DNA from 3 places in the Mycobacterium sp. NGS69 genome. Region 3 is predicted to be linked to each of the others. Evidence: riboswitches for the same ligand, from Rfam matches in the RefSeq annotation. Region 3 holds a riboswitch; each other region holds the start of a gene.
What was found. A riboswitch is a leader RNA that binds a small molecule or an ion and turns the genes downstream of it on or off. The one in region 3 is predicted to bind cobalamin.
Positions count from the first base shown of each region.

Region 1: linked by a shared signal. The riboswitch ahead of metE (5-methyltetrahydropteroyltriglutamate--homocysteine S-methyltransferase) and the one ahead of AC5Y2S_RS06735 ((2Fe-2S)-binding protein) in region 3 are both predicted to bind cobalamin.
Region 2: linked by a shared signal. The riboswitch ahead of AC5Y2S_RS16330 (PPE family protein) and the one ahead of AC5Y2S_RS06735 ((2Fe-2S)-binding protein) in region 3 are both predicted to bind cobalamin.

Region 1 is NZ_JCALCD010000004.1:632,936-636,999, forward strand. It holds gene AC5Y2S_RS15765 (SDR family oxidoreductase) at 1-341, shown strand, start outside; gene AC5Y2S_RS15770 (cytochrome P450) at 338-1,273, shown strand; cobalamin riboswitch at 1,321-1,510, shown strand; gene metE (5-methyltetrahydropteroyltriglutamate--homocysteine S-methyltransferase) at 1,640-3,913, shown strand; gene AC5Y2S_RS15780 (DUF3556 domain-containing protein) at 4,046-4,064, opposite strand, start outside.
Region 2 is NZ_JCALCD010000005.1:81,581-85,644, forward strand. It holds gene AC5Y2S_RS16320 (class I SAM-dependent methyltransferase) at 1-426, opposite strand, end outside; gene AC5Y2S_RS16325 (cation efflux transmembrane domain-containing protein) at 581-1,237, shown strand; gene AC5Y2S_RS16330 (PPE family protein) at 1,242-2,807, opposite strand; cobalamin riboswitch at 2,850-3,013, opposite strand; gene AC5Y2S_RS16335 (AMP-binding protein) at 3,105-4,064, shown strand, end outside.
Region 3 is NZ_JCALCD010000002.1:312,560-316,623, reverse strand. It holds gene miaB (tRNA (N6-isopentenyl adenosine(37)-C2)-methylthiotransferase MiaB) at 1-239, opposite strand, end outside; gene recX (recombination regulator RecX) at 287-802, opposite strand; gene recA (recombinase RecA) at 774-1,823, opposite strand; cobalamin riboswitch at 1,989-2,119, shown strand; gene AC5Y2S_RS06735 ((2Fe-2S)-binding protein) at 2,160-2,837, shown strand; gene AC5Y2S_RS06730 (DUF3046 domain-containing protein) at 2,937-3,131, opposite strand; gene AC5Y2S_RS06725 (glycosyltransferase) at 3,155-4,064, opposite strand, start outside.

The DNA of each region.
Region 1 (4,064 bases), on a different contig from region 3:
TGGTGTCCTACTTCGGCGCCGGGCCGGATCACGGTGTGCCGAGCGAGAATTCGTTCTTCCCGTACGCGGAGGCCAAGGCGGCGGCGGACGCGCACCTGCGCGCCAGCGACCTGGATTGGACGGTGCTGGGACCGGGCCACCTCACCCTGGATCCGGCGACCGGCCGGATCGTCATCGGCAAGGGGAAAGGCGAGGTCTCCCGGGCCGACGTCGCGCTCGCGGTGGCCGCGTCGCTGCACGACGCCTCGACCATCGGCCGCACCATCGAATTCAACAACGGCGCCGACGGGACCGGCGTCCCCATCGCCGACGCACTGGCTCACCAGGGACAGGGCACGTGAAGCTTGGCGACTGCCCGGTCTTTCCCGCCGAGGCGGGAGCCGCCCTGAGCACGGACCGCGGCGTGGGGTGGCGCCTGGCGCGACAGGCCGGCCCGGTTTTGCGAGATCCGGCGGGCAATTGGGTGTTCGTCGTCGGGCGGGATGAGGTGTTGGCGCATCTCGACGACGCGAGGCTGGATCGGGCCCGCGCCCTTCCCGAGAGCGATCTCGACGTTCATCAACGGCTGTTCGCCCCGAAAGCCGCTCACGACATCGCGGCGGCGTTCCGCCCGACCGCCGCCGCGCTGATCGATCGTTTCGCCACCGCCGGCGGCGGTGACGCGCTGGCCGAGGTGACCGCGCCGATGGCGGACGCCCTTTTCGACATCGTGTCGCGCCTGCGGCTGTTGCCCGCGGAGCACCTGGCCGGGCGGTCCGGCCACGTCTTCGCCGAGGCCTGCCGCAACCTGTCCAAACACGCCGGCTGGCATTTACTCGTCTTGGCGGGCGACCCCGAATTGTGCGACGCGCTTCGACGCCACCCCGAGCTGATCCGCGGGTTCGTTGAAGAGGTCCTCCGGTTGGAGCCGATGGTGCAGGGCTGCCAACGATTCACCACCCAGCCGACGACCGTCGGCGGGGTCGAGCTACCCGCCGGCATGGTGGTGATGTTGTGCATCGCCGCGGTGCAGCGGGACGGCAGCGATGCCATGTCCACCGACGATCTCGTGATTGGCGTTAGGGCGCACCGGCATTGGAGCCTGGGTGCGGGGTCCATGCGTTGCCGTGGCGGCCACATCGTCCGGCAGGTGTTGCGCGTGCTGGTCGAGGAGTGGGTCGGCCGGGCCGGGCATCTCGGGCCCGCCCCCGGTTTCCGGCCGACGGCCGGGTTCCCCAACACCGAGAACTCCTTGTGGCTGCCGAAGCTGCCGCTGGTGACGAGGGCCTTGTAAACTCCGCTCCGCAGCTGGTTTGCCGTCGCCGCAACCGTGGCGCCGGCATCGAGCGAGGCATGTTAGGCATGCGTCGCGAGAGGGAACCCGGTGGGAGTCCGGGACTGTCCCGCAGCGGTGAGCAGGAACGACCGCCGTCACACGCACTGATCGAAAGATCGGGAAGCGACGGCCACTAGGAGCACCACTCGGTGCGCGCCTGCGAGTCCGAAGACCTGCCGGCTGCGCCGGGCGCGCCGCGTCCGGCCGGGTCATCGCCTCGTGGAATGGGCGTTTGGTCGTTGCCGTTGCGGCTTGTGTGCCGCGACGGACTCGGCTGTTGCGTCCGCCGGCGGTGATCCACCCGTCGAGTGTTAGGACGAAGAAGTGAGCACCTCTCAACCATTCACCGCCACGGTTACCGGCTCCCCCCGCATCGGCCCGAAACGCGAACTCAAGCGCGCCACCGAGGGCTACTGGGCCGGGCGCACCGACCGCACCCAACTGGAGTCCGTCGCGGCTTCGCTGCGCCGCGACATGTGGACCCACCTGGCGGCCGCCGGCCTGGACTCGGTCCCGGTGAACACCTTCTCCTACTACGACCAGATGCTCGACACGGCCGTGATGCTCGGCGCGCTGCCGGTGCGGGCCACCGCAGTCGCCGACGAACTGGACCGCTACTTCGCCCTGGCGCGCGGCAACGACGACATCGCGCCGCTGGAGATGACGAAGTGGTTCGACACCAATTACCACTACCTGGTCCCCGAGATCGAGCCCGCGACGCGGTTCGCACTCAACCCGGACAAGGTGCTTTCGGAGCTGAAAGAGGCTTTTGCGCAAGGGATTCCCGCGCGTCCCGTCGTCATCGGCCCGATCACGTTCCTGTTGCTGAGCAAGGGCATCAACGGGGGCGGCGCGCCGATCGAGCGGCTCCGCGAACTGGTGCCGATCTACTGCGAGCTGCTCTCGCTGCTCGCCGAGCACGGCGCCCGGTGGGTGCAGTTCGACGAGCCCGCCCTGGTGACCGACATCTCCCCCGACGCGCCGGCGCTGGCAGAGGCGGTCTACACCGCGCTCGGGGCGGTGAGCAACCGGCCGGCGATCCACGTCGCCACCTACTTCGGCGACCCGGGCGCGGCGCTGGCGGGCCTGGCCCGCACGCCCGTCGAAGCCATCGGGATCGACCTGGTGGCCGGCGCCGGCACCGCGGTGGCGGGCATCCCGGAACTGTCCGGCAAGCTGCTGGTGGCCGGCATCGTCGACGGGCGCAACGTCTGGCGCACCGACCTGGAATCGGCGCTGGCCAAGCTGGCCACCCTGCTGGGTTCGGCTGGCAGCGTGGCGGTTTCGACATCGTGCTCCACCATGCATGTGCCGTATTCGCTGGAGCCCGAAACGGGTCTGGACGAAAGCCTGGGCAGCTGGCTGGCGTTCGGGGCCGAAAAGGTCAGCGAGGTGGTCACTCTCGCGCGCGCACTGCGGGACGGGCGAGACGCCGTCGCCGAGGAGATCGCGGCGTCCAACGCGGCCGTCGCCTCCCGTCGCAGCGATCCGCGGCTGCACAACAGCGCCGTCCGCGCCCGGATCGAGGAGATCATCGCGTCGGGCACGCACCGCGGCGACGCGGCGGGGCGCCGCGCCAGCCAGGAGGCACGGCTGCACCTGCCGCCGTTGCCGACCACGACGATCGGCTCGTACCCGCAGACGTCGGCGATCCGCAAGGCGCGCGCGGCTTTTCGGGCCGGCGAGATCGACGAGGCCGAGTACGTCGCCAAGATGCGCAAGGAGATCGCCGACGTCATCGCGTTGCAGGAGGAACTGGGTCTGGACGTGCTGGTGCACGGGGAGCCCGAGCGCAACGACATGGTCCAGTACTTCGCCGAGCAGCTGGAGGGCTTCTTCGCCACGCAGAACGGCTGGGTGCAGTCCTACGGCAGCCGCTGCGTGCGACCGCCGATCCTCTACGGCGACGTCGCGCGGCGCCGCCCGATGACCGTCGAGTGGATCAGCTACGCGCAGTCGCTGACCGACAAGCCGGTGAAGGGCATGCTGACCGGGCCGGTCACGATTTTGGCCTGGTCGTTCGTCCGCGACGACCAGCCGCTGGCCGACACCGCCAACCAGGTGGCGCTGGCGATTCGCGACGAAACGGTGGACCTGCAGGCCGCGGGCATCGCGGTGATCCAGGTCGACGAGCCGGCGCTGCGCGAGCTGCTGCCGCTGCGCCGCGCCCAGCAGGAAGACTACTTGCGTTGGGCCGTGGCGGCTTTCCGCCTGGCGACGTCCGGCGTGGCCGACTCGACGCAGATCCACACCCACCTGTGCTACTCGGAATTCGGTGAGGTGATCGGCGCCATCGCCGACCTGGACGCCGACGTCACGTCGCTCGAGGCGGCCCGCTCGCACATGGAGGTGCTGGACGACCTGAACTCGGTCGGCTTCGCCAACAGCGTCGGCCCGGGCGTCTACGACATCCACTCACCGCGGGTGCCCAGCGCGACAGAGATGGCCGAGTCGCTGCGGGCGGCGTTGAGAGCCGTGCCGCCGCAACGGCTTTGGGTCAACCCCGACTGCGGGCTGAAGACGCGCAACGCCGACGAGGTGACCGCGTCGCTGCGGAACATGGTCGCCGCGGCGCGGGAGGTGCGAGCGGATACGTGACCCCCGAACGTCACGCTGGCGCTGCGCTCGGCGCCTCGTCGGCGCTTGGATTTTCGCGAGCCTAACCCCACTGCGATTTTCGGATCGAAATTTCGCAGTGCGGTTAGGCTCGGCGTCGCCCGGGCCCGAGCGTCACTCTGGCGTGACGTTC
Region 2 (4,064 bases), on a different contig from region 3:
GGCGAGGGTGGCGCTCTTGAACTCGATGACCCGCGGCTGGTCGATCTCGAACAGCGTCGTGCCCGGCGCCCACGGCAGCCGGTACGCGCGCGCGTCCAGGCCGGAGGCCAGGATCACCACCTGGCGGATGCCCGCGCTTTGCGCCTCCGCGAGGAACGCGTCGATGTGGCGGGTGCGGGCGGCCATCATGTCGGTCATGCGCTGCATACCCCACGGGGCGCCGGGCATGTCGACGTCCTCGGTGCTCAATTCGCCGGCGGCCCACCGGGTCATGAAGTCGACTCCGACGGCGCGCACCAGCGGCTCGGCGAACGGGTCGTCGATCAGCGCGTCCCGGGTCGCGCGGGCGCGTCCCGCGGCCACCATGGTGGCGGTGGCTCCCACGCTGGTCGCCAGGTCCCAGGTGTCGTTGTCGGTGCGCGCCATGCCGTCCCTTCTCGCCGCTACTGGTTAGCCACAATAACGACGGCGCCCGGGCGCCGGCCGCCCGCGGGTGCGGTGTGTAAGAGCCCGGACACGGTTGTGTTACGTCCGCGTGTGCGGGCCCGCAGGCCCACCCCGCCGTCGCTAGCCTCGCGCAATGACCATTTCGCCCGCCGTCGTCGGCGAATGCCACGCCGCCGGGAGCCGGGATGTGGGCTGGCGGACCGACGCCCGGTGGGCGCGCCAGTTGGCCTGGATCAGCCTGGTCGTGGTGCTTGTCGAGGGCGGCGTCGGCTTGTGGCAGGGACTGGCGGTCGGGTCCATCGCGCTGACCGGGTGGGCGCTCGGCGGCGGGGCCGAGGCGCTGGCCAGCGCGATGGTGATCTGGCGGTTCAGCGGCGCACGGGAGCTCTCCGAGACGGCCGAGCGGCGCGCGCAACGCGGTGTGGCGGTGTCGTTCTGGCTGACCGCCCCGTACATCGCCGCCGAATCCATCCGGGACCTGACCGAGGAGCACCACGCCGAGACGTCGGTGATCGGCATCGCGCTCGCCGCCCTCGGCCTGGTGCTGATGCCGATCCTCGGGCGGGCCAACCGCCGACTGGGCGCGCGGCTCGGCTCGGAGGCCACCGAGGGCGAAGGCACGCAGAACTACCTGTGCGGCGTGCAGGCCGCCGGGGTGCTGATCACCCTCGCGCTGACGGGACTTTGGTCGGGCGCGTGGTGGGTTGACCCCGCGGTGGGTCTTGGGGTCGCCGGGGCCGCGGCCTGGCAGGGCGTCCGGACCTGGCGCGGCCACTCCTGCGGCTGCTGAGCCGTCACTGCGGTTCCCACGTCCGGGGGAGCATCGGCAGCCGCGGCGCCTCGGGCTCGGGGTCCATGTATTCGTAGCCACGGCCCGGCCGCGTCGCTTTGGGCCGACGGCGGCGCCGCGGCGATCCGGCTTCCTCGGGCGTCGCGGCGACCACCGGAGCCTCGGCGCTGTCCGGCTCCGGCGCCCCCTTCCGCGCGGCGGCGCCCGCCGCCCGACGAGTATCCGCGCTCAGCCCACCGACCAGGTAGGCCGAGCCGTCCATGCCGACGCCCATGGCCGCCCCGGTCAGCGTCGGTGGCGTACCGGCCGGCGGCGGCGGCCCGGCGGTGGGAGCGGCCGCCGTCGCGGCGGCCGGAGCCGGCGCCGGGACCGGAGCGGGCGGCGGCGGGCTCGGGGCCGGCATGGCCGGGGCGAGCGCGACCACCGGCGGCATGGCGGCGGGCAGCGCGGGCGGCACCACGACGATCAGGCCCTTGATGCCGGCCAGGCCGGACAGGCCGCCCAGCGTGGCGGGGACGGCGGCCAGCGGCGCCAAGGAGGCGCTGATCAGCGGCAGGAAGACCGCGAGCAGCACGATGTTCTGCTCCAGCAGGGTCTTGAGCAACGCGATAGTGTCGGTGATGATCGTGCCGACGGCCTCGACGGTGACGAAAACCAGGGTCCAGCCGATGGTCGTGGGATTACCCGAGGCGAGCGCCGCGGTGACATCCACCGCGATGAACGCGAACGTTTCCGCCAGAAAGGCGGAGTACGAACCGAAATCCATCGGGTAGCCGAGGGCGAACGCGATGTTGAACGGGCTGAGGAAGCTCAGGGGATTGCCGAGCACGGGCAGCCACGGATCGAAGCCGGAGAACAGCGACTGGAAAAACGGGTCGAGCATCAGCGAGTCGATCAACGGCTGCAGGTGGGCGTAGTAGAAGTCGGTAAACCCGTTCTGCTGCAACCATTGCAGGACGTCGTCCTGCCGGTCGGGGGGTAATGGCGCGGCGGCCGCGGCCACGAGCGCATCGGCCGTCACGATCTGCGGCGCCGCGGTGGTCCGGGGTGCCGCCGCCACCGCCGCCGTCGTCGCGCCCTGATACGCGCTCATCACGGTCGCGGCCTGAATCCACATCCGCGCATAGTCGGCCTCGTTCAGCGCGATCGGGATCGTATTGATGCCAAAGAAATTCGTCGCCACCAACCCCGCGTGGGTCGCGTGGTTGGCGGCCAGCTCCGCCAGGGTCGGCATCGCCGCCAGCGCGGCGGCGTAGGCGGCGGCTGCGATCTCCTGCTGGGCGGCCGTCGCGGCGCTGTCCGCGCCGGCCCGCTCCAGCCACGCCAGATACGGGGCGTGCGCGGCCGCATGGGACTCGGCGGCCGGCCCGGCCCACGAGCCCGCCCGCACCGCGGCCAGTAGCGCCTCGAGTTCCTTTGCCGCCGCCGCGTATTCGGTGCTGAGCGCACCCCACGCCGCGGCGGCCGCGAGCAACGCACCCGGCCCGGGGCCGCTGCCGATCAACGCTGAATGCACTTCCGGCGGGGACGCCATCCAGATCGGGGCGCGATGCCATGACGAATGTGGCATGAGGGATTGCCAGCTCTCTCGGGGTACACCGCCCCGGGTCGCAGGATGCGACGACGCGAGTGTCCTGGCTCTCGGATCGCTGCTCGCCTCGCCTTCCAGCTCACGCCGTGGCTGCTGAGGGTCGCTCCCCGATGACAGTGGCGGGACCGCGCCGGATTCGCACCGGCTTCCTGCATCGTCATCGCCTTACGCGCAGTATTGTTGCACGCCCGCGGTTGCCGCGCCGTGACCAAAGTCCCGGCAGGGGGTGGCGTTGCGCCCTAAGCCACGCCGCGATCGATCGGCAGAGTTAAAGCAATGACCGCGAAACTGCTCAGGCGTCTCGGGTTGGAAGCTTCGTCGCTGCTGATGTATGCCCGGTCCGGGGGATTGCGAACGATGCCGCCCGGCCGGATCGCGCCGGTGCTCCGCGCGCTCGACCGCTACGGCCTGATGGGCGCGGCGACGGTGATCGCGGCCGCGCGGGATCGCGACGGGCTGGCGCTGATCGACGAGCGTGGGCCGCTGACGTTCGGCGAGCTGGACGAGCAAACCAACGCGCTGGCCAACGAGTTCCGCCGGCGCGGCCTCGGCCCGGGCGCCAGCGTGGCAATCCTGACCGGCAATCACCGGGGCTTCCTGGAGGCGGTCTTCGCCACCGCCAAGTCGGGCGCCGGTGTGCTGCTGCTCAACACCGGCTTCGGTCGCACCCAGCTGGCCGAGGTGCTGGCCCGCGAGGGTGCCGACCTCCTGGTCTACGACGAGGAGTACGCCGGCGTGGTCGCCGACGCCCATCCGCGATTGGGCCGCCTTCGGGCGTGGGCGGACACGCCGGGGGCCGACACCCTCGATGCGCTGATCGAGCGCGGCGACCCCGGCCCGCCCCCCAGCTCCGGCGGCCGGCCCAAGATCGTCATCTCGACCAGCGGGACGACCGGTGTCCCGAAGGGCGCCCTGCGCTCCGAGCCCGCCTCGCTGATCCCGGTCGGCGGGCTGCTCGGCAAGGTGCCGTTTAGGGGTCGGGAAGTCACCGAATGCTGTGTGCCGCTGTTTCATTCGATGGGCTTCAGCCATGCGATGTACGCGATGGTGCTGGGCTCGACGCTGGTGTTGCGCCGGCACTTCGACGCCGAGCGGACGCTGGACAGCGTGGCCGCGCACCGGGCCAGCGCGATGATCGTCGTGCCGGTCATGCTGCGGCGCATTCTCGACCTGGGCTTCTCGGCGCTGGCCGAGCACGATCTGACCTCGTTGCGCATCGTGTTCGTCGGCGGATCC
Region 3 (4,064 bases):
TCGGGGTTGCCGCGCTTTCGCGGCGCCAGGTGGCTGAGGTTGCCGTACAGCTTGTTGTCGGCGTTCTCCCGGACCGCGCAGGTGTTGAAGACCACCACGTCGGCGTCGGCACCGTCTGCCGCCCGCCGGTAGCCGGCGGCTTCCAGCAGGCCCGCCAGCCGCTCGGAGTCGTGGACGTTCATCTGGCAGCCGTAGGTGCGCACCTGGTAGGTGCGCGCGGGGGCCAGCGTCGACGTCACGGGGCCATGGTACGGCGGCCGGGGCGGACGGAATTAACCCGCAGCTATTAGACCCGCCTGCGCTCCCGTTCGGCGGCCAGTTCGGCGAGCACGACCTCGCACGCCAGGTTCTGGCCGTAGCCGCGGCGCGCCAGCATCCCCACCAGCCGGCGAGTCACGCGCTCGTCGTCGTCGCTCAGCGTCTCCCGCCGCAACTTGGCCCGCACCAGCTGCTCGGCGCGGTCCCGCTCGGCGCCGGCGTCGATCCCGCCCAGCGCGGTGCTGATCACCTCGTTGTCGACGCCCTTGGTACGCAGCTCGGCGGCCAGGGCGCGCTTGCTCTTTCCCGCGTGGGCGTGCCGGGACTGCACCCACTGCGCTGCGAAGTCGGCGTCGTCGACCAGCCCCACTGCGGCCAGCCGGTCGAGCACGCGCTCCCGCACGTCGTCGGGGTATCCGCGCTTGGCCAGCTGACCGGACAGCTCGGCGCGGGTGCGCGATCTCGCGGTGAGCAGGCGCAGGCACAGCGCCCGCGCCTGCTCCTCGCGGGAGGGTTCAGAAGTCGACGGGAGCGGGGAGGACATCGCCGGAGGGGTCATCGGTCACCACCGCACCAATGCCGAGCTTTTCCTTGATCTTCTTCTCGATCTCGTTGGCGATGTCGGCGTTCTCCACCAAGAAGTTTCGGACGTTCTCTTTGCCCTGGCCGAGCTGTTCGCCCTCGTAGGTGAACCAGGAACCGGACTTGCGGATGAAGCCCTGGTCCACGCCCATGTCGATCAGCGAGCCCTCCCGGCTGATGCCCCTGCCGTAGAGGATGTCGAACTCGGCCTGCTTGAACGGCGGCGCCACCTTGTTCTTGACGACCTTGACCCGGGTGCGGTTGCCGACCGCGTCGGTGCCGTCCTTGAGCGTCTCGATCCGGCGCACGTCCATGCGCACCGACGCGTAGAACTTCAAAGCCTTCCCACCCGTGGTGGTTTCGGGGCTGCCGAACATCACGCCGATCTTCTCGCGGAGCTGGTTGATGAAGATCGCGGTGGTTCCCGAGTTGTTGAGCGCACCGGTCATTTTCCGCAGCGCCTGGCTCATCAGCCGGGCCTGCAGGCCGACATGGCTGTCGCCCATCTCGCCTTCGAGCTCCGCGCGCGGCACCAGCGCGGCCACCGAGTCGATGACCAGGATGTCCAGCGCGCCGGAACGGATCAGCATGTCGGCGATCTCCAGGGCCTGCTCCCCGGTGTCGGGCTGGCTGACCAGCAGCGAATCGGTGTCGACGCCGAGCTTCTTGGCGTAATCCGGGTCCAGCGCGTGCTCGGCGTCGATGAACGCCGCGACGCCGCCGGCGGCCTGGGCGTTTGCCACGGCGTGCAGTGCGACGGTGGTTTTACCCGAGGACTCCGGGCCGTAGATCTCCACCACCCGGCCCCGGGGCAGGCCGCCGATGCCCAGGGCCACGTCCAGTGCGATGGATCCGGTCGGGATGATCGAGATCGGTTGACGCGTCTCGTCGCCGAGACGCATCACCGAACCTTTGCCGTAGCTCTTCTCGATCTGGGCCATCGCCAGCTCGAGGGCCTTCTCGCGGTCGGGGGCTTGCGCCATGATGCCTCTTCCTATCGTCGGTGTGTCGGTGACCGGTATCGGTCGGTTGGCCGTGACCCTAGGCGCGGGGTCCGACAAGTCTCCGAACGCTCACCACAGTAGCCGAACACGTGTTCGATTCAAGGAGACACGCCGGGCGCGGCGAACGGCGTGTGGCAACATTTGCTACCGAAAGGCGCTGACGGGGCTGACAACCTGAGGAAACCGGTGCGAATCCGGTGCGGTCCCGCCACTGTGACCGGGACGGGCATGCCCCGACCCGAGAGCCAGATACTCACCGTCAGCGCTTCCTCACCAGAACTGGGGCGGATTTCCCCTTAAGAGGATTGGTTGCGCATGGACATTTCTGCTGAGCTGGCCGAAATATCTTCCTACAAAAGGTTTTTCACGTTCACGGTCGGTGGTGACGCGGCCGGGTGGCATCCGGTCAGGCAGTCCTACGCCGACGGTTTCGCCGATCTGATCGACGCCACCGCGCGGCGGTACCACACGTCGGACCTGCGGATCGCCGCCTCGCTGGTGCACCTCGGCCACGCCACCCGGTTGTGGTCGCCCGTGCTGGCGTGCGCGTTGGGCCATGGCGTCGTCCCGGACCTCAAGGACCTGCAGCGCGCCGATGACGGGGCGCAGCTGCGGATCCCCGAGCCCATCGGCCGAGCGGTCGACCGTCCGTCGGCGAAGTCGCTGTACCGCATGGTGGTCAAAGGGCACATGAACCCGTTCGCCGCGGGATTGCGCGTCAAGCTGGCTCCCGCCCTGCTGGCCGGCAACATCGCGTCCGCGCTGGTCGGGGCGTCCCGGGCGCTGCTCGTCGCGCGCCCGGACCTGCGGCCCTCGATCGTCGCGATGACGGAGTCGTTGCTGGACAGCGGCATGCTGGCCGGCTCCGGCGTGGTCAGCGGCCCGCATCTCGGGTTCCGGCGCCACAGCTGCTGCCTGTTCTACCGCGTGCCGGGGCGGTCCGTGTGCGGCGATTGCGTGTTTCGGCGGGACCGGCGGACCGGGCGGAAATGAGTGTGCAGCCTGGGCTTTCAGTGTGTATCCAGGGCGGAAAACCGGCCCCGAATCGCGCCATCAGCTCACACTCAAAGCCACCAGCTCACACTCGAGAGCTCACCACTGATCGCGCGGCACGTCGAAGTCGACGCACAGGGCGCGCCAGACGTCGCGCGGGTCGACCCCGTCCTCGATCGCCTGGGCGGCGGTGCGGCCGCCGAACCCGGTCAGCACGTGATCCGCCAGCACCGACGCCCCGTAGGTGGACCCGAACCGCAACACAACCCGCTCGTTGAACTCCGTCAGCCGCACGCCCGCCAACATACCCAGAGCCGCTACCCGGCAAGCGCCAGCGCCTGGTGGCACACCCGCACCGGGTCGGCGACGTCGGCGACACCGGCTGCGGCCTGCCGCGCCGCCTCGCGGTAGCCGGGCGCCGACAGCACCTCGCCGACCGCGGCGACCAGCGCGTCGGGGGTCAGCGGCCGGATCAGCCGTCCGCTCCCCTGGCGCGCCACCCGGTTCGCCATCTCCCACTGGTCCCCGCCGCCGGGAACCACGACGAGCGGCACGCCGGCCAGCAGCGTCTTGGCCACGATCCCGTGACCGCCGCCGCAGATCATCAGGTCGGCGTGCGTCAACAGGTCCGACTGGCGCCCCAGCCCGGCCACCGCGTACGGCGGCAGCGTCAACTGGGCCCCGCCCAGCCGCGAGACCACCAGGCGCGATCCCGCGGGCAGCGTCTCCCCGGGTATCAGGCATTCCAGCGCGGTTTCGGCCAGGCCCGACGTGCCGGTCGACGCGGTCGACGGCGCGACCACCACCACCGGCCCTTTGCCGGGCGGGACCTCGAGCACCCGGTCGGTGGGCTCGAAGTGCAACGGCCCCACGACGACGGCCTCCTCCGGCCAGTCCGGGCGCGGCACCTCCAGCGCCGGCAGCGTGGCGATGAGGCGCCGCAGGGGGCCGGGGTCGACGGCGGGCAGCCCGATCTCGAGCCGGGCGGCGGCGCGCTGCTTGATGCCGGCGCGCCAGGACCGCCCCGTCAGCGCCCGCATGGTGGCGTCGCGCAGCCGGCCGCGAAAGCCGGTGCCGGGCGCGAGCCCGCTGCCGATCGGCGGTAAGCCCTTCGACGGCAGGTACAGCGGATGCGGGTTGAGCTCGATCCACGGGATCCCCGACAGCTCGGCGGCCATCCCGCCGCCCGCGGTGATGACGTCCGAGACCACCAGGTCGGGCGCCAGC